3 regions of the Phytopseudomonas argentinensis genome follow, and region 2 is predicted to be linked to each of the others. Evidence: predicted binding sites of a transcription regulator. Region 2 holds the regulator's gene; each other region holds the start of a gene.
The links. Region 2 encodes sigma-54, which starts transcription at its own class of promoters, with help from an activator protein. Its sites were predicted from a motif close to ANTGGCATNNANNTTGCTNT; they were not measured.

Region 1 (4,690 bases), 2.0 Mb from region 2:
ACACCGAAACCAGGGTGAACACCAGCACGTTGATGGCCAGCGAGGCGATGGCCGCCAGGTGCCAGCTGCTGTCATCGAGCACGTAGACAAGATCCAGCACCGGCACGTACAGGCCGGGCAGGGTACCGAGCAGCGGCAGCAGCATGCTCACGCCCCACACCGCGATACCAGCCAGCAGCCCGGCGATGAAGCCGCGGCGGTTGGCGGTCGGCCAGTACAGCACCGAGAGCACGCCGGGCAGGAACTGCAGGGTGGCGACGAAGGAGACGATGCCCAGGTTGGCCAGGTCCTGCTGGGCGTCGAGCAGGTTGTAGAAGGCGTAGCTGGCCAGGATGATGGCGACGATCAGCGCGCGGCGCGTCCATTTCAGCCAGCGGTAGATGTTGCCTTCGGCCGGCGGCTGGTAGAGCGGCAGCACCACATGGTTGAGCAGCATGCCGGACAGCGCCAGGGTGGTGACGATGATCAGCCCGCTGGAGGCCGACAGGCCGCCGATGTAGGCGATCAGCGCCAGCGTCGGGCTGTCCACGGCGATGCCCAGGCCGAGGGTGAAGTACTCTGGGTTGGTGGTCGAGCCCAGGCGCAGCCCGGCCCACAGCACCAGCGGCACGGCCAGGCTCATCAGCAGCAGGAACAGCGGCAGGCCCCAGCTGGCGCTGACCAGGGCCCGCGGGTTGAGGTTCTCGGTAAAGGTCATGTGGTACATGTGCGGCATGACGATCGCCGAGGCGAAGAACACCAGCAGCAGGGTACGCCATGGGCCTTCCTGCAAGGGCGTGTGCAGGCTGGCCAGGGCGGCCTGGTTGAGCACCAGCCATTGCTCCAGCTCACGAGGGCCGTCGAATACCGCATACAGCGCGTACAGACCGATGGCGCCCATGGCCAGCAGCTTGACCACCGACTCGAAGGCGATGGCGAACACCAGGCCTTCGTGTTTTTCCCGGGTGGCCAGGTGGCGGGCGCCGAACAGGATGGTCACCAGGATGAACAGCCCGCAGAACGCGAGGGCGATCTGCGGCTGCACCGCTTCGCGGGTGAGGATGCCAATGGCGTCGGTCACCGCCTGGATCTGCAGGGCCAGCAGCGGCAGCACGGCGATCAGCATGCACAGGGTGCTCAGCGCGCCGGCCCAGGTGCTGCGAAAGCGGAAAGCGAACAGGTCGGCCAGCGATGACAGCTGGTAGGTGCGGGTGATGCGCAGGATGGGGTAGAGCAACACCGGGGCGAGCAGGAAGGCGCCGGTCACGCCCAGGTAACTGGCCAGGAAGCCGTAGCCATACTGGTAAGCGAGGCCGACGCTGCCATAGAAGGCCCAGGCGCTGGCGTACACGCCCAGCGACAGGGTGTAGGTCAGCGGGTGGCGGATGAGGCGGCGTGGGATCAGGCCGCGGTCGGCGCACCAGGCGACGGCGAACAGCACGAGCAGGTAGGCGGCGCTGATCAGCATCAGCCCGCTGAGGCTAAAGCTCATCGGCATTCACGGCTCTGCGATTCAGGGGAGGCGGCGGGCGTCGGCTGGCGCATCGGTTCAGAGCTCATCGGCATCGCGCTGGCTCTGCAGGATGAAGGTCACCACGATCAGGATCAGCCACAGCATGTAGGGGCGGTACCAGGCGCCGTTGGGGTCGATCCACCAGTCCATGATGGCAGGCGAGAACAGGTAGATACCGACTACCAGAATCAGAACCAATCGATAGATATACATGCCGCGTCTCGCTACTGGGTGTGCCGATGGTAACGGAAGCGCGAGGCGCTGGCTAAGGGGCGTTGTCCGGCCCGTTCGCCCGTGCCGTCGTCGCCTCGGCAAACCCGTGACTGGCGCACATCTTGCTGGCTGATCGCGCCTGGCAGCTGGGCAGCGCCTGGTCCAGGTGGCATTCTTGACCATCTGCAGCCCCCTGGCGGGTGGCAGCAGCTACGCTTTCACGGCGCGCGGCAACGCAGCGCCATCGACGGACTCCTCTGGGACATACATGCCTGACTTGCTTGCCGGTTACCTGCCTGACGAGGCGGCCTACGACGAGTTGCTCGACCGCCAGGGGCAGGTGCGTGGGCACTGGCGGCCGCTGCTGGGCCAGCTGCGGCGCAGCACGCCCGGGCAGTTGCAGCAGCGCCAGGCCATGGTCTCCCGGCAGATCCAGGCCAACGGCGTCACCTACAACGTCTACGCCGATCCCGACGGTGCCGACCGGCCCTGGGAGCTGGATCTGCTGCCCAATTTACTGCCCGCGGCCGAATGGCAGTCCATCGCCGCGGGCGTGGCGCAGCGCGCCGGCCTGCTCGACAAGGTGCTGGCCGACCTTTACGGCCCGCAGCAACTGCCGGCCGAGGGGCTGCTGCCGCCGGAGCTGGTGTTCGGACACGAGAGCTTCCTGTGGCCATGCCAGGGCGTACAGCCGCCCGGCAGCACCTATTTGCACCTGTACGCCGTGGACCTGGCCCGCTCGGCGGACGGCCGGTGGCAGGTGATCGCCGATCGCACCCAGGCGCCGGCCGGTGTCGGCTTCGCCCTGGAGAACCGGCAGATCATCTCGCGGGCCTTTCCCGAGCTGTACCGCGACCTTGGCGTGCAGCACCTGGCCGGTTTCTTCCGCACCCTGCAGGACACCCTGACCAGCCAGGCGCCGGCCGGCAACGACACGCCGCTGGTAGTGGTGCTGACCGCCGGGCGCTTCAACGAGAGCTATTTCGAGCACCTGTACCTGGCGCGCCAGCTCGGCTACCCGCTGGTGGAAGGCAGCGACCTGACCGTGCGCGATGCCACGCTCTACCTCAAGACCCTCGCCGGGCTGCAGCGGGTGCATGCGGTGCTGCGCCGCCTGGATGACGATTTCTGCGATCCCTTGGAGCTGCGCAGCGATTCGGCGCTCGGCGTGCCCGGGCTGCTGGAGGTGGTGCGCCAGGGCAGGGTGCTGATGGCCAACGCCCTGGGCAGTGGCCTGCTGGAAGCGCCGGGACTGAGCGGATTCCTGCCGGCGATCAGCGAGCGCCTGCTCGGCGAGCCGCTGCTGTTGCCCGGCATCACCAGTGCCTGGTGCGGGGAGGCGCCGGTACTGGCGCAGGTGCTTGGAGACCTGCCGAACTGGCTGATTCGCCCCTGTGCAGCGGCGCAACCTGTTATCGCGGGGCAGGCGGGCGATCTGGAGGCGCAGCAACTGGCGAATCACCTGCGCCAACACCCCGAGGCCTATGTGGCCCAGGCGCCCGTGCAGCTGTCCCGGGCGCCGGTGTGGCTCGGCGAACAGGGCATGCAGCCGCGCGCCATCGGCATGCGCGTGTTCGCCGTGGCCAGCGGCGACGGTTACCGGGTGATGCCCGGCGGCTTGACCCGGGTGGCCGTGGCCAGCGATGGCGAGGTGATGTCCATGCAGCGCGGTGGCGTCAGCAAGGACACCTGGGTGCTGGGCGAACGCCAGGCGCCCGGTGAGCATTGGCAGGGCACGCGCGCCCTGGGCGCTGCCGATCTGGTGCGCAGCGACCCCTACCTGCCCTCGCGGGTGGTGGAAAACCTGTTCTGGTTCGGGCGCTACAGCGAGCGCTGCGAGGACAACGCGCGGCTGCTGCGCATCATGCTGGCCCGCTACGTCGATGACGATGACGACCCGCGGGCGCTGCAGGCCATGTTCGCGCTCGCCGAGACACTCGGCACCTTGCCCGATGAGGCCCACGGCACCCTGGAGACGCGTTTGCGCGAAGCGCTGCTCGGCAGCGAGTGGCCCGCCAGCGTGCGCGTCAACCTGCAGCGCCTGCAATGGACGGCCGGCAGCGTGCGCGGCAAGCTGTCCCAGGCCAACTGGCAGGCCATGGTGGAGCTGCAGCGCGACCTGCAGCGCCTGGAAGGGCGTGAGGGTGACCTCGGGCAACTGCTGGATGTGCTCAACCGGCTGATGATCTCCCTGGCCGCGCTGTCCGGTTTCGCCCTCGACGACATGACCCGCGACGATGGCTGGCGCTTTTTGATGATCGGCCGCTGCATCGAGCGGCTGCAGTTTCTCTGCGACAGCATCGGCGGCTTCCTGCGTATCGGCGCCAGTGACGACGCCGCGGCGCTGGACTGGCTGCTGGAACTGGGCAACAGCTCGATCACCTATCGCACCCGCTACATGGCCAGCGCCCAGCTGATTCCGGTGCTCGACCTGCTGCTGCTCGACGAGCGCAACCCCCATGCCGTGCTGTACCAGCTGCGCCTGCTGTTGCGCGCCCTGAAACGCCTGGCCGAGCGCTTCGATATGCCAGGCAGCCCTGGCCTGGCGCAGCTCGAACGACGCTTGAGCGCCTTCGATCTGCACAGCCTGGAAAACCCCTTGTTCGGTGCCGGCGGCATTCGCGCCGTGCTCGAAGGGCTGGCCGGGCTGCTCGATGCCATCGGCCAGGCCGCCGGCACCGTCTCCGAGCAGCTGAGCCTGCGTTTCTTCGCCCATGTGGCCGCCAGCCAGGGAACCCAGTCGTCATGAGCCGGCGTTACCAGGTGCTGCACGACACCCATTACCGCTACGCGGCGCCGGTTTCCCTGGCTCAGCAACTGGCGCACCTGGGGCCGCGCGACTGCATCTGGCAGCGCTGCCTGGCGCAGAATCTGCTGGTCAGCCCGCCACCCTGTCGGCGCCTGGATGGTCGCGACGTGTTCGGCAATCCGCTGACCCGGCTGGCCTTCGAGCGGCCCCATGATGCCCTGCACGTACGCGCACAG
Region 2 (4,690 bases):
AGCAGGCCGGCCGGCAGGTTGTCGATGCAATAGAACCCGTTGTCTTCGAGGACGTCGAGCGCCGTGCTCTTGCCCGAACCGGAACGACCGCTGACGATGATCAGGCGCATGGGCTAACCCCGCAGGCTATTGGCCGTTCTGGACGTTTACGACGGTCTGGTACAGGGATTCGCTGTCCTGGGCCTGGCGAAGCCGTTCGCGGACATCCTCGCGGTCGAACATGCTGGCGATCTGGCGCAGCAGCTCGAGGTGCTCGTCGGTCGCCGCTTCGGGCACCAGCAGCACGAAGAGCAGGTCGACGGGGGCGCCGTCGATGGCGTCGAAGTCGACGGCAGTGCTCAGCTTGAGCAGGGCGCTGATCGGCGTGTTGCAGCCGGGCAGGCGACAATGGGGAATGGCGATGCCGTTGCCGAAGCCTGTCGAACCGAGCTTCTCGCGGGCGATCAGGCTTTCATAGATGGTCTGGCCATCGAGATCGGGCAGATCGCGCGCGATCACGCTGGCTATCTGTTCGAGGACACGCTTCTTGCTGCCGCCCGGCACGTTCACCAGGGAACGGCCGGGGGTCAGGATGGTTTCAAGTCGGATCATAGGAGAAGGACGAACTCAGCGGGCCATCGCGCCCTGCTGGCGATCGAGCTGTTTTTCCTTGTGCTTGATAAGTTGGCGATCGAGTTTGTCGGTGAGTAGATCGATGGCTGCGTACATGTCGTCGTGTTCGGCATTGGCCACCACTTCGCCTCCTGCGATGTGCAAGGTGGCTTCGACTTTCTGCTTGAGCTTCTCGACCTCCAGGATAACCTGCACATTGGTGATCTTGTCGAAGTGCCGCTCGAGGCGCTCGAGCTTTTCTTCGATGTAGCTGCGTAGTGCGTCTGTCACATCCAGCTGGTGTCCACTGATGTTGACTTGCATACCGCTTCTCCTTGTTGCCGTGTGTGAGTGGCGGGTATTGAACCTGCCGCAGGAACACTGGGGCGCTGCTTTCGCTACAAGGGCACCTTACATCAATCGCTTGCGTTCGCTCGAAGGCGCTATACCGAGCGATTCACGGTACTTGGCGACTGTGCGGCGCGCCACTTGAATGCCCTGTGCTTCCAGTAAACCAGCGATCTTGCTGTCGCTCAATGGCTTTTTCGCATTTTCCGCCGCGACCAGTTTCTTGATGATTGCGCGGATCGCGGTCGACGAACATTCGCCGCCTTCGGCGGTGCTGACGTGGCTGGAGAAGAAGTATTTCAGCTCGTAAATGCCACGCGGGGTGTGCATGTACTTCTGGGTGGTGACGCGGGAAATGGTCGACTCGTGCATGCCCACCGCCTCGGCGATATCGTGCAGCACCAGCGGCTTCATGGCCTCGTCGCCGTAATCCAGGAAGCCGCGCTGGTGCTCGACGATCTGCGTGGCGACCTTCATCAGGGTCTCGTTACGGCTCTGCAGGCTCTTGATGAACCAGCGCGCTTCCTGCAGCTGGTTGCGCATGAAGGTGTTGTCGGCGCTGGAGTCGGCGCGCTTCACGAAGCCGGCGTATTGGGCGTTGACGCGCAGGCGCGGCATGGCTTCCTGGTTGAGCTCCACCAGCCAGCGATCGTTGTGCTTGCGCACGATCACATCCGGCACCACGTATTCCGGCTCGCTGGACTCGATCTGCGAGCCAGGGCGCGGGTTGAGGCTCTGAATCAGTTCGATGACCGGGCGCAGCTCGTCCTCCTTGAGCTTCATGCGGCGCATCAGCTGGCTGTAGTCACGGTTGCCGAGCAGGTCCAGATATTCAGCCGTCAGGCGCTGTGCCTCCTTGAGCCACGGAGTGGAGGCGGGCAACTGGCGCAGTTGCAGGAGCAGGCATTCGCGCAGGTCGCGAGCGCCGATTCCAGACGGCTCGAACTGCTGGATACGGCGCAGCACGGCTTCGACTTCATCCAGCTCGACATCCAGCTCAGGGTCGAAGGACTCGACGATTTCGTCGAGGGTTTCCTCCAGGTAGCCCTGATCGTTGATGCAGTCGATGAGCGTCACGGCGATCAGACGGTCCTTGTCGGACATGGGCGCCAGGTTCAGTTGCCAGAGCATGTGGCTATGCAGGCTTTCACCCGAGGACGTGCGGGTGGTGAAGTCCCATTCGTCATCGTCATTGCTGGGCAGGCTGCTGGCACTGGTCTGGTAGATATCTTCCCAGGCCGTATCCACGGGCAGCTCATTGGGAATGCGCTCGCCCCATTCGCCGTCTTCCAGGTTGTCGACGGTTTGCGGGCTTTCCTGAAAGCTCGACTCCTGAAAGGTCTCTTCCTGGACCGCGGTCGCGGCCGCGCTTTCGGCGCCATCGGCCATCGGGTCGGAATTGTCGAAGTCTTCGCCTTCTTCCTGACGCTCCAGCATCGGGTTGGATTCCAAGGCCTCCTGGATTTCCTGTTGCAGATCCAGGGTCGACAGTTGGAGCAGGCGAATGGCTTGTTGCAGCTGCGGCGTCATCGTCAGCTGCTGGCCCATTTTCAGGACTAGCGATGGTTTCATTGCAGACCTTATCCGGCGTCTGTACGTAATCCACGACAGGGCGACGAAGCGCCACTAGGAAGCAAATTATATGCCTGAATCCGAGCACTTTGCCTAGGGCCTGTTACCATTTCGTTGCGATACGGCTCGAACGGTAATGGGCGCTGGCAAGGATTCATGGGGAGGGGATCCGCTAGAGGCGGAATTCGTGGCCTAGATAGACTTCCTTGACCACCTGGTTGGCCAGGATCGCCGCTGAATCACCTTCGGCGATCAGCTGGCCATCGCTGACGATGTAAGCGGTTTCGCAGATGTCCAGGGTTTCGCGGACGTTGTGATCGGTGATCAGCACGCCGATGCCCTTGGCCTTGAGGTGATGAATGATCTGCTTGATGTCGCCCACGGAGATGGGGTCGACGCCGGCGAAGGGTTCATCGAGCAGGATGAATTTCGGCGAGGTGGCCAGGGCGCGGGCGATCTCGACGCGTCGGCGTTCACCGCCGGACAGGCTCATGCCCAGATTGTCGCGGATGTGGGTGATGTGGAATTCCTGCAGCAGGCTCTCGAGCTCCTGCAGCCGCTGTTCGCGGTTGAGGTCCTTGCGGGTTTCCAGGATCGCCATGATGTTGTCGGCGACGCTGAGCTTGCGAAAGATCGAGGCTTCCTGGGGCAGGTAGCCAATCCCGGCACGGGCACGGCCGTGCATCGGCTGGTGGCTGACGTCCAGGTCGTCGATCAGTACGCGGCCCTGGTCGGCCTGCACCAGGCCCACGATCATGTAGAAGCAGGTGGTCTTGCCGGCACCGTTGGGGCCGAGCAGGCCGACGATCTGCCCGCTCTCGATGTTCAGGCTGACGTCGCGCACGACCTGGCGTCCCTTGTAGCTCTTGGCCAGGTGCTGGGCTTTCAGAATCGCCATGGTTATTGACCCTGCTCGGCAGCGGGGGCTGCTTTCTTCTGCGGCTGGATCACCATGTCGATACGCGGGCGCGGGCTCGACACGTTGGTACCGGTGGCGCGGCCAGCGTTGACGATCTGGCGGCGCGTGTCGTAGACGATCTTCTCGCCTTCGAAGGTATTGCCTTCCTGCACCACCTTGGCCTGGTCGATCAGTACGATGCGTTCGTTGGCGGCAAAGTACTGGATGGTCAGGCCGTACGCCTTGACGATCTGCTTGTCGGCTGCCGGCTTCTGCTCGTAGTAGGCCGGCTTGCCCACCGAGGTGAACACGTCGATGTCGCCCTGTGCGTTCTGGGTGATGGTGACGGTGTCGCCGGTGATCTTCATGGTGCCCTGGGTGATGACGACGTCGCCGCGGTACACGGCTACGCCTTGCTTGTCGTCCAGTTCAGCGCTGTCGGCCTGCACGCGGATCGGCTGATCGCGGTCACTCGGCAGAGCCCAGGCGCTTACGCTTCCGAGCGTGGCGCCAAGGCTGAGAAGTAGGGGGAGGGTTTTAACGAACCTCATGCTGGCCTCTTACATTGGACTGCAGGATCATCCTGCCGTCATTCAAGTACGCTTTCATTCCTTGCGCCGTGGTCACCCCATTGGCCGCGTCGATTCTAACGGCTTGCTGGGTCTGCGCATATTCCTTCTGCGGGAATACGGTCAGGCGGCTGGTGGTGAGTATAGTGGGGCGGCCCTTTTCGTCCGTGCGCTCGACGCGCACCTGGTCGATCAGTTCGACTTCGTTGCCATCGGGGCCGACTTCGCCACGGGCGCTGCGTACCTTCCAGGGCAGTTCGGTGCCGCGGAACAGGTTCATGCGCGGTTCGGTGAGCAGGGTGGTGTCGCTACTCTGCACGTGTTCGAGGCGTTCGCTGGTCATGTCGTTCTGTACCCGGCCGTCGGGCAGGTACTGCACGCTGCGCGCATTGATCGCATAGAAATCGATGGGGTTTTCCGGCCCGCTGTGCTGGGGCGCGCTGGAGAAACTGTCCGGATTGATGTTCCAGTAACCGGCCGCCACGATCAGCAATGCGCCGAAGGTCAGCAGGACGGGGGTGAGGAATTTGCGCAGCATCGGCAGGCCCTAGAGGTAGGCGGATTGGGCGGCGTCGAGCGTACCCTGTCCGCGCATGATCAGTTCACAGAATTCTCGGGCGGCACCTTCGCCGCCCCGTGCCCGGGTCACGCCGTGAGCATGCTCGCGCACGAATTCGTTGGCGCTGGCCACGGCCATGCCCAGGCCGACCCG
Region 3 (4,690 bases), 220 kb from region 2:
AAGCGTAAAGGCTGGTAGCTCGGCGCCAAAGCTGGAAAAGACTTCTTTGAACTGCGGCACTACTTTGATAAGCAGGATGCACGAGACAATGATTGCGACTGCAATGACCGCAATCGGATAGTTCATTGCCTTCTTGATCTTGGCCTTGAGTGCTTCGGTTTTTTCTTTATATGTAGCCACTCGGTCAAGGAGGCTCTCCAGTGCGCCGGATTGCTCACCTGCATCAACTAGGTTGCAGAACAGGTCGTCGAAATACTGAGGCTTGGTGCGTAGCGCGGCAGCAAAGCTGTTACCTGCAGCTACATGCTGTTTGAGCTCGTCTACCAGCTTGCGCATACTTGGCTTTTCAACACCATCGGCAATGATGTCGAACGACTGCAGCAAGGGCACGCCTGCTTTCATCATGGTTGCCATCTGCCGAGCAAACAGGGCGATATCCAGCGGCTTGATCTTCTTGCCGGCACCGCCCAGGCTCATGCCTTTCTTGCGAACCTTTGTTGGATTAATGCCTTGTTTGCGCAACTGCGCCTTGACCAGAGCCGGGTTCTGGCCGCTGAGCTCGCCCTTGACGATGCTGCCCTTGCGATCCTTGCCTTCCCAGACGAACGTGCTGGTCTTGGGCGCTTTTGCTGCTGCTGCCATGGTTAATCCTTGGTCACGCGGTTGACTTCCTCAAGGCTGGTCACGCCTTGCATGGCCTTTACAAGGGCCGAGGTGCGCAGGTCGTTAAAGCCGTCTTTGCGCATTTGCGCGGCAATATCGATGGAGTTGCCTTCCTCCATGATAATCCGCTGCAGGCTCGGCGTGTTTTTAACCACTTCATAAATACCGACACGACCTTTATAGCCGCCCTTGCAGTTTTCGCAGCCAACCGGGCCGTAGATCTTGAAGCTACCTATCTTGTCTTCCGGGAAGCCTTCCTCCAGCAATGCTTCGCGCGGGATATCGACTTCCTTTTTGCAGGACGAACACAGCTTGCGCGCCAGGCGCTGGGCAATGATCAGGTTGACCGAGGTGGCAATGTTGAACGAGGGCACACCCATATTACGTAGGCGAGTTAGCGTCTCCGCAGCGCTATTGGTGTGCAGGGTCGACATCACCATATGGCCGGTCTGCGCGGCCTTGATGGCGATGGAGGCGGTGTCCAGGTCACGAATCTCACCGACCATGATGATATCCGGATCCTGACGCAGGAAGGCGCGCAGTGCCTGGGTAAAGTCCATCCCCTGTTTGGGGTTGACGTTGACTTGGTTGATGCCTTCCAGGTTGATTTCCACAGGGTCTTCAGCCGTGGAAATATTCACATCTGGGGTATTGAGAATATTGAGGCCGGTATACAGAGATACCGTCTTGCCCGAGCCGGTCGGGCCGGTCACCAGGATCATGCCTTGCGGCTGCTTGAGGGCGTTGAGGTACAGTTCCTTCTGGTCTTCCTCGTAACCCAGGGCGTCGATACCCATCTGTGCGCTGGCAGAATCGAGAATCCGCATCACGATCTTCTCGCCCCACAGCGTCGGCAAGGTGTTGACGCGGAAGTCGATGGATTTGCTCTTGGAAATCTTCATCTTGATACGGCCGTCCTGCGGCTTGCGCCGCTCGGAGATATCAAGGCCGGCCATGACCTTCAGGCGCGCGGAAATGCGCGGTGCCAGCTGGATAGGCGGGCGCGCCGTCTCGTGCAGGATGCCGTCAGTACGAAAACGCACGCGGTAAGCGCGCTCATAGGGCTCGAAGTGCAGATCCGAGGAGCCACCTTTGATGGCATCGAGCAGCATCTTGTTGACGAAACGAACCACCGGGGCATCATCGGCGTCCTGGCCACCACCGTCGCTCTTTTTGTCGTCATCGACCGACTCGGTTTCCAGGCCATCGAGATCAACGTCGGCCATGTCTTCCAGCCCCGTATGGCCGGTATCGAAAAACTTATCGATGGCGTCGCCCAGCTTGTCGTCCTCAACCAGCAACGCTTCTGTAGAGAGTCCTGTGCTGAACTGGATATCGGTAACGACTTGGTGATTGGAGGGATCCGAGATGCCTACGAACAGCTTGTTGCCACGGCGCCATAAGGGCAGCGCGCGATGCTGGCGCACCAGCTTTTCACTGACCAGATCCTTGGGCTGACTTTCCTTGTCTAGCGCGCTGAGGTCGAAATAAGCGATGCCAAATTGATCCGCAGTCAGCTCTGCCAGTGCGCGACTTTTCACCAGCTTGTTCTGAGCCAGGTAATGAACCAGAGACAGTTTGTTTCGCTTAGCTTGTACTTGGGCCTGTTGAGCGGCCTTCTCGTCCAGCAGCTCAGCTAGCACTACCTGCTTGGCCAGGCCGGAAAGGGGGATGCTCTCGCTCATGGGAACCTCACTTATTTAGTGGGTGCGTTATAGCGCAGATGCCAAAAGCTGCCAAACTTCAAAATCGATGCCGACAAAAAGTGTCACTTGATGCTCATGCAGGCCACTCGGCAGGTGGCATATTGATCGGCTGGACGAGCCTAGGATGCGAAATAGGCTTTGGAAGGGTGCAGTCCAGGGTTGGCACAGTTTATGCCTTTTTTTTGCAGGCTTGTCTGCCTGATTTCAATATTGGAGAACGTAATGAAAGCTCAAAAAGGTTTTACTCTCATCGAGCTGATGATCGTGGTTGCGATCATTGGGATCCTCGCCGCCATCGCACTGCCTGCTTATCAGGATTACACCACTCGGACCAAAGTTTCTGAAGGGTTAACGCTGGCCTCGGCTGCGCGTACTGCTGTTTCTGAGCATCGTCTTTCGATGAATGCATGGCCGGCAACCAGTGCTGCCGCTGGTTACACCAGCCCCAATACTAAATATGTAAATAATATCACCATCGGTAGCGGTGTAATTACTATTCAGTATAAGGCCGCAGCAGGCGTGGCGGCTAACTCCACGCTTGTTCTTTCTCCGATTTCTGCGACCGGTGGCGCAATCGATTGGAAGTGTAAGCCTGGCACCACTACTGCCGTAGAAGCCAAGTATCTGCCTTCTAACTGCCGCACTTAATAAGGTGGCTGTCGCCCCGGCCTCTTTAGGCCGGGGTTTTTTTTGGGGGGGGATGTGCTCAATGGTTTTCAGTGTTTTAGGCAAAACTCAAGAGCGCTGGCAATGCCTCTTTTTATTTGGTCTTCTGATTATTTCTTATATGGTGTACGTCCCTGGTCTATCTGGGGATTTTATTTTCGACGACTTCCCTAATTTGGCTCCACTTGCGCAATCGGGTGCTGGTGGAGGTTGGGATGCATTTCTAAATTTTGTATCTGGCGGCTTTTCCGGCCCAACTGGTAGACCTGTCGCGCTGGCAAGTTTTTTTATTGATGACAACGCATGGCCCAGCCAGGCAATTTATTTTAAAGAAACCAATCTCTATATACACCTGTTGTGCGGATTGACTTTAGCTTGGTCTACTTTACTGCTGATGCGCTTATGGGGAGTGTCGGAGCATCAGGCAGTCTGGATCGCGTTGTTGAATATGGGAATATGGCTTCTGCATCCCATGATGGTCTCGACCACTTTATATGTGGTTCAGCGTATGGCCCAGTTGGCAGCCCTGTTTATGTTCGCTGGCCTGGCTGGGTATCTGTATGGGCGGTTGCTCTTGCAGCGGCGCCCTCGAGCTGCCTATCTATGGATGTCGTTTTCATTGTTGCTTGGCACTCTGCTAGCTACCTTGAGTAAGGAAAATGGCGCCTTGCTTCCATTGCTGGTTTGTATTGTTGAATTTTGTACATTATCCCCTCTTGAACGGTCGGTACCTGATCGTCGCTGGTCGCTGGTTTTTATTTGGTTACCTGCGCTGGCCGTATTCTTCTATCTACTTACGCGGATTGATTTTTCACCGACGCTATGGCCTGAGCGCCCGTTCAATCAGCCAGAGCGTTTGATGACGGAAGCACGTATCCTCTGGGATTATCTGTTCCAGCTATGGGTGCCTCGAATAGAGGGCTACGGACTATTTCAGGATGGTTATCCCATCTCAAGGGATCTGCTGTCGCCTGCGACGACATGGATATCAATATTTTCTCTGGCAGTGCTACTGGCTGTAGCTGTTCTGGTGCGTACTAGATATCCTGCTTTCAGCCTGGCTGTATTGTTCTTCCTAGCGGCGCACTTGATTGAGTCCAGCGTGATTGGTCTCGAATTATACTTCGAGCACCGAAATTATGTGGCGGCTGCTTTTATGTTTATGCCATTGGTCGTTGGTTTACTGAGTTTAAAAAAGTATTTGAGTGGCTTTGCCATGTTCTTGTTGTGTGGGGCTCTGCTTTCTTTGCTTGCGGCATTTGCTTGGCAGCGCGCTACCTTGTGGGGCGATACAAACCGACTTCAGAGTTATTGGGCAGCTACGACCAGCGAGTCGGCACGGGCGCAAAATTACCTAGCCATTCAACTTTTCGAGCAGGGGAAGGTTGAAGAGGGATTTTGGTTTCTTGAGCAAGCTAGCCAGCGTCTGCCGGAAAGCTCGTTGCTTAGTATGCAGTGGCTACTGCAGCGCCTTAGATTCAATGTTGCTTCGAGCGCAGATTTCGAGCATGTGGCCCAGCAGCTAGCCAGGCAGCGTTTTGATGCTCAGACTGTCGCCGGAATGCGAGCAATTACCGAGTTTTTGATTCAGCGCGATGGCCGCTCTGACTACAGGCAAGCAATGTTAGGCTTGTTGGAAAAGCTGAATGATTATC

Region 1: the regulator sigma-54 is predicted to act here: its motif matches at 1,815-1,834, upstream of SA190iCDA_RS20805 (circularly permuted type 2 ATP-grasp protein).
Region 3: the regulator sigma-54 is predicted to act here: its motif matches at 2,528-2,547, upstream of SA190iCDA_RS05885 (pilin).

What each region holds. Positions count from the first base shown of each region.
Region 1 is NZ_CP056087.1:4,601,162-4,605,851, reverse strand. Features, by position in the region: gene SA190iCDA_RS20815 (sensor histidine kinase) at 1-1,477, opposite strand, end outside; gene SA190iCDA_RS20810 (hypothetical protein) at 1,529-1,705, opposite strand; gene SA190iCDA_RS20805 (circularly permuted type 2 ATP-grasp protein) at 1,974-4,454, shown strand; gene SA190iCDA_RS20800 (transglutaminase family protein) at 4,451-4,690, shown strand, end outside.
Region 2 is NZ_CP056087.1:1,520,600-1,525,289, forward strand. Features, by position in the region: gene rapZ (RNase adapter RapZ) at 1-110, opposite strand, end outside; gene ptsN (PTS IIA-like nitrogen regulatory protein PtsN) at 127-591, opposite strand; gene hpf (ribosome hibernation-promoting factor, HPF/YfiA family) at 607-915, opposite strand; gene SA190iCDA_RS06605 (RNA polymerase factor sigma-54) at 1,003-2,511, opposite strand; gene lptB (LPS export ABC transporter ATP-binding protein) at 2,684-3,409, opposite strand; gene lptA (lipopolysaccharide transport periplasmic protein LptA) at 3,412-3,960, opposite strand; gene lptC (LPS export ABC transporter periplasmic protein LptC) at 3,947-4,516, opposite strand; gene SA190iCDA_RS06625 (KdsC family phosphatase) at 4,526-4,690, opposite strand, start outside.
Region 3 is NZ_CP056087.1:1,298,081-1,302,770, forward strand. Features, by position in the region: gene SA190iCDA_RS05875 (type II secretion system F family protein) at 1-642, opposite strand, end outside; gene pilB (type IV-A pilus assembly ATPase PilB) at 645-2,348, opposite strand; gene SA190iCDA_RS05885 (pilin) at 2,592-3,017, shown strand; gene SA190iCDA_RS05890 (tetratricopeptide repeat protein) at 3,079-4,690, shown strand, end outside.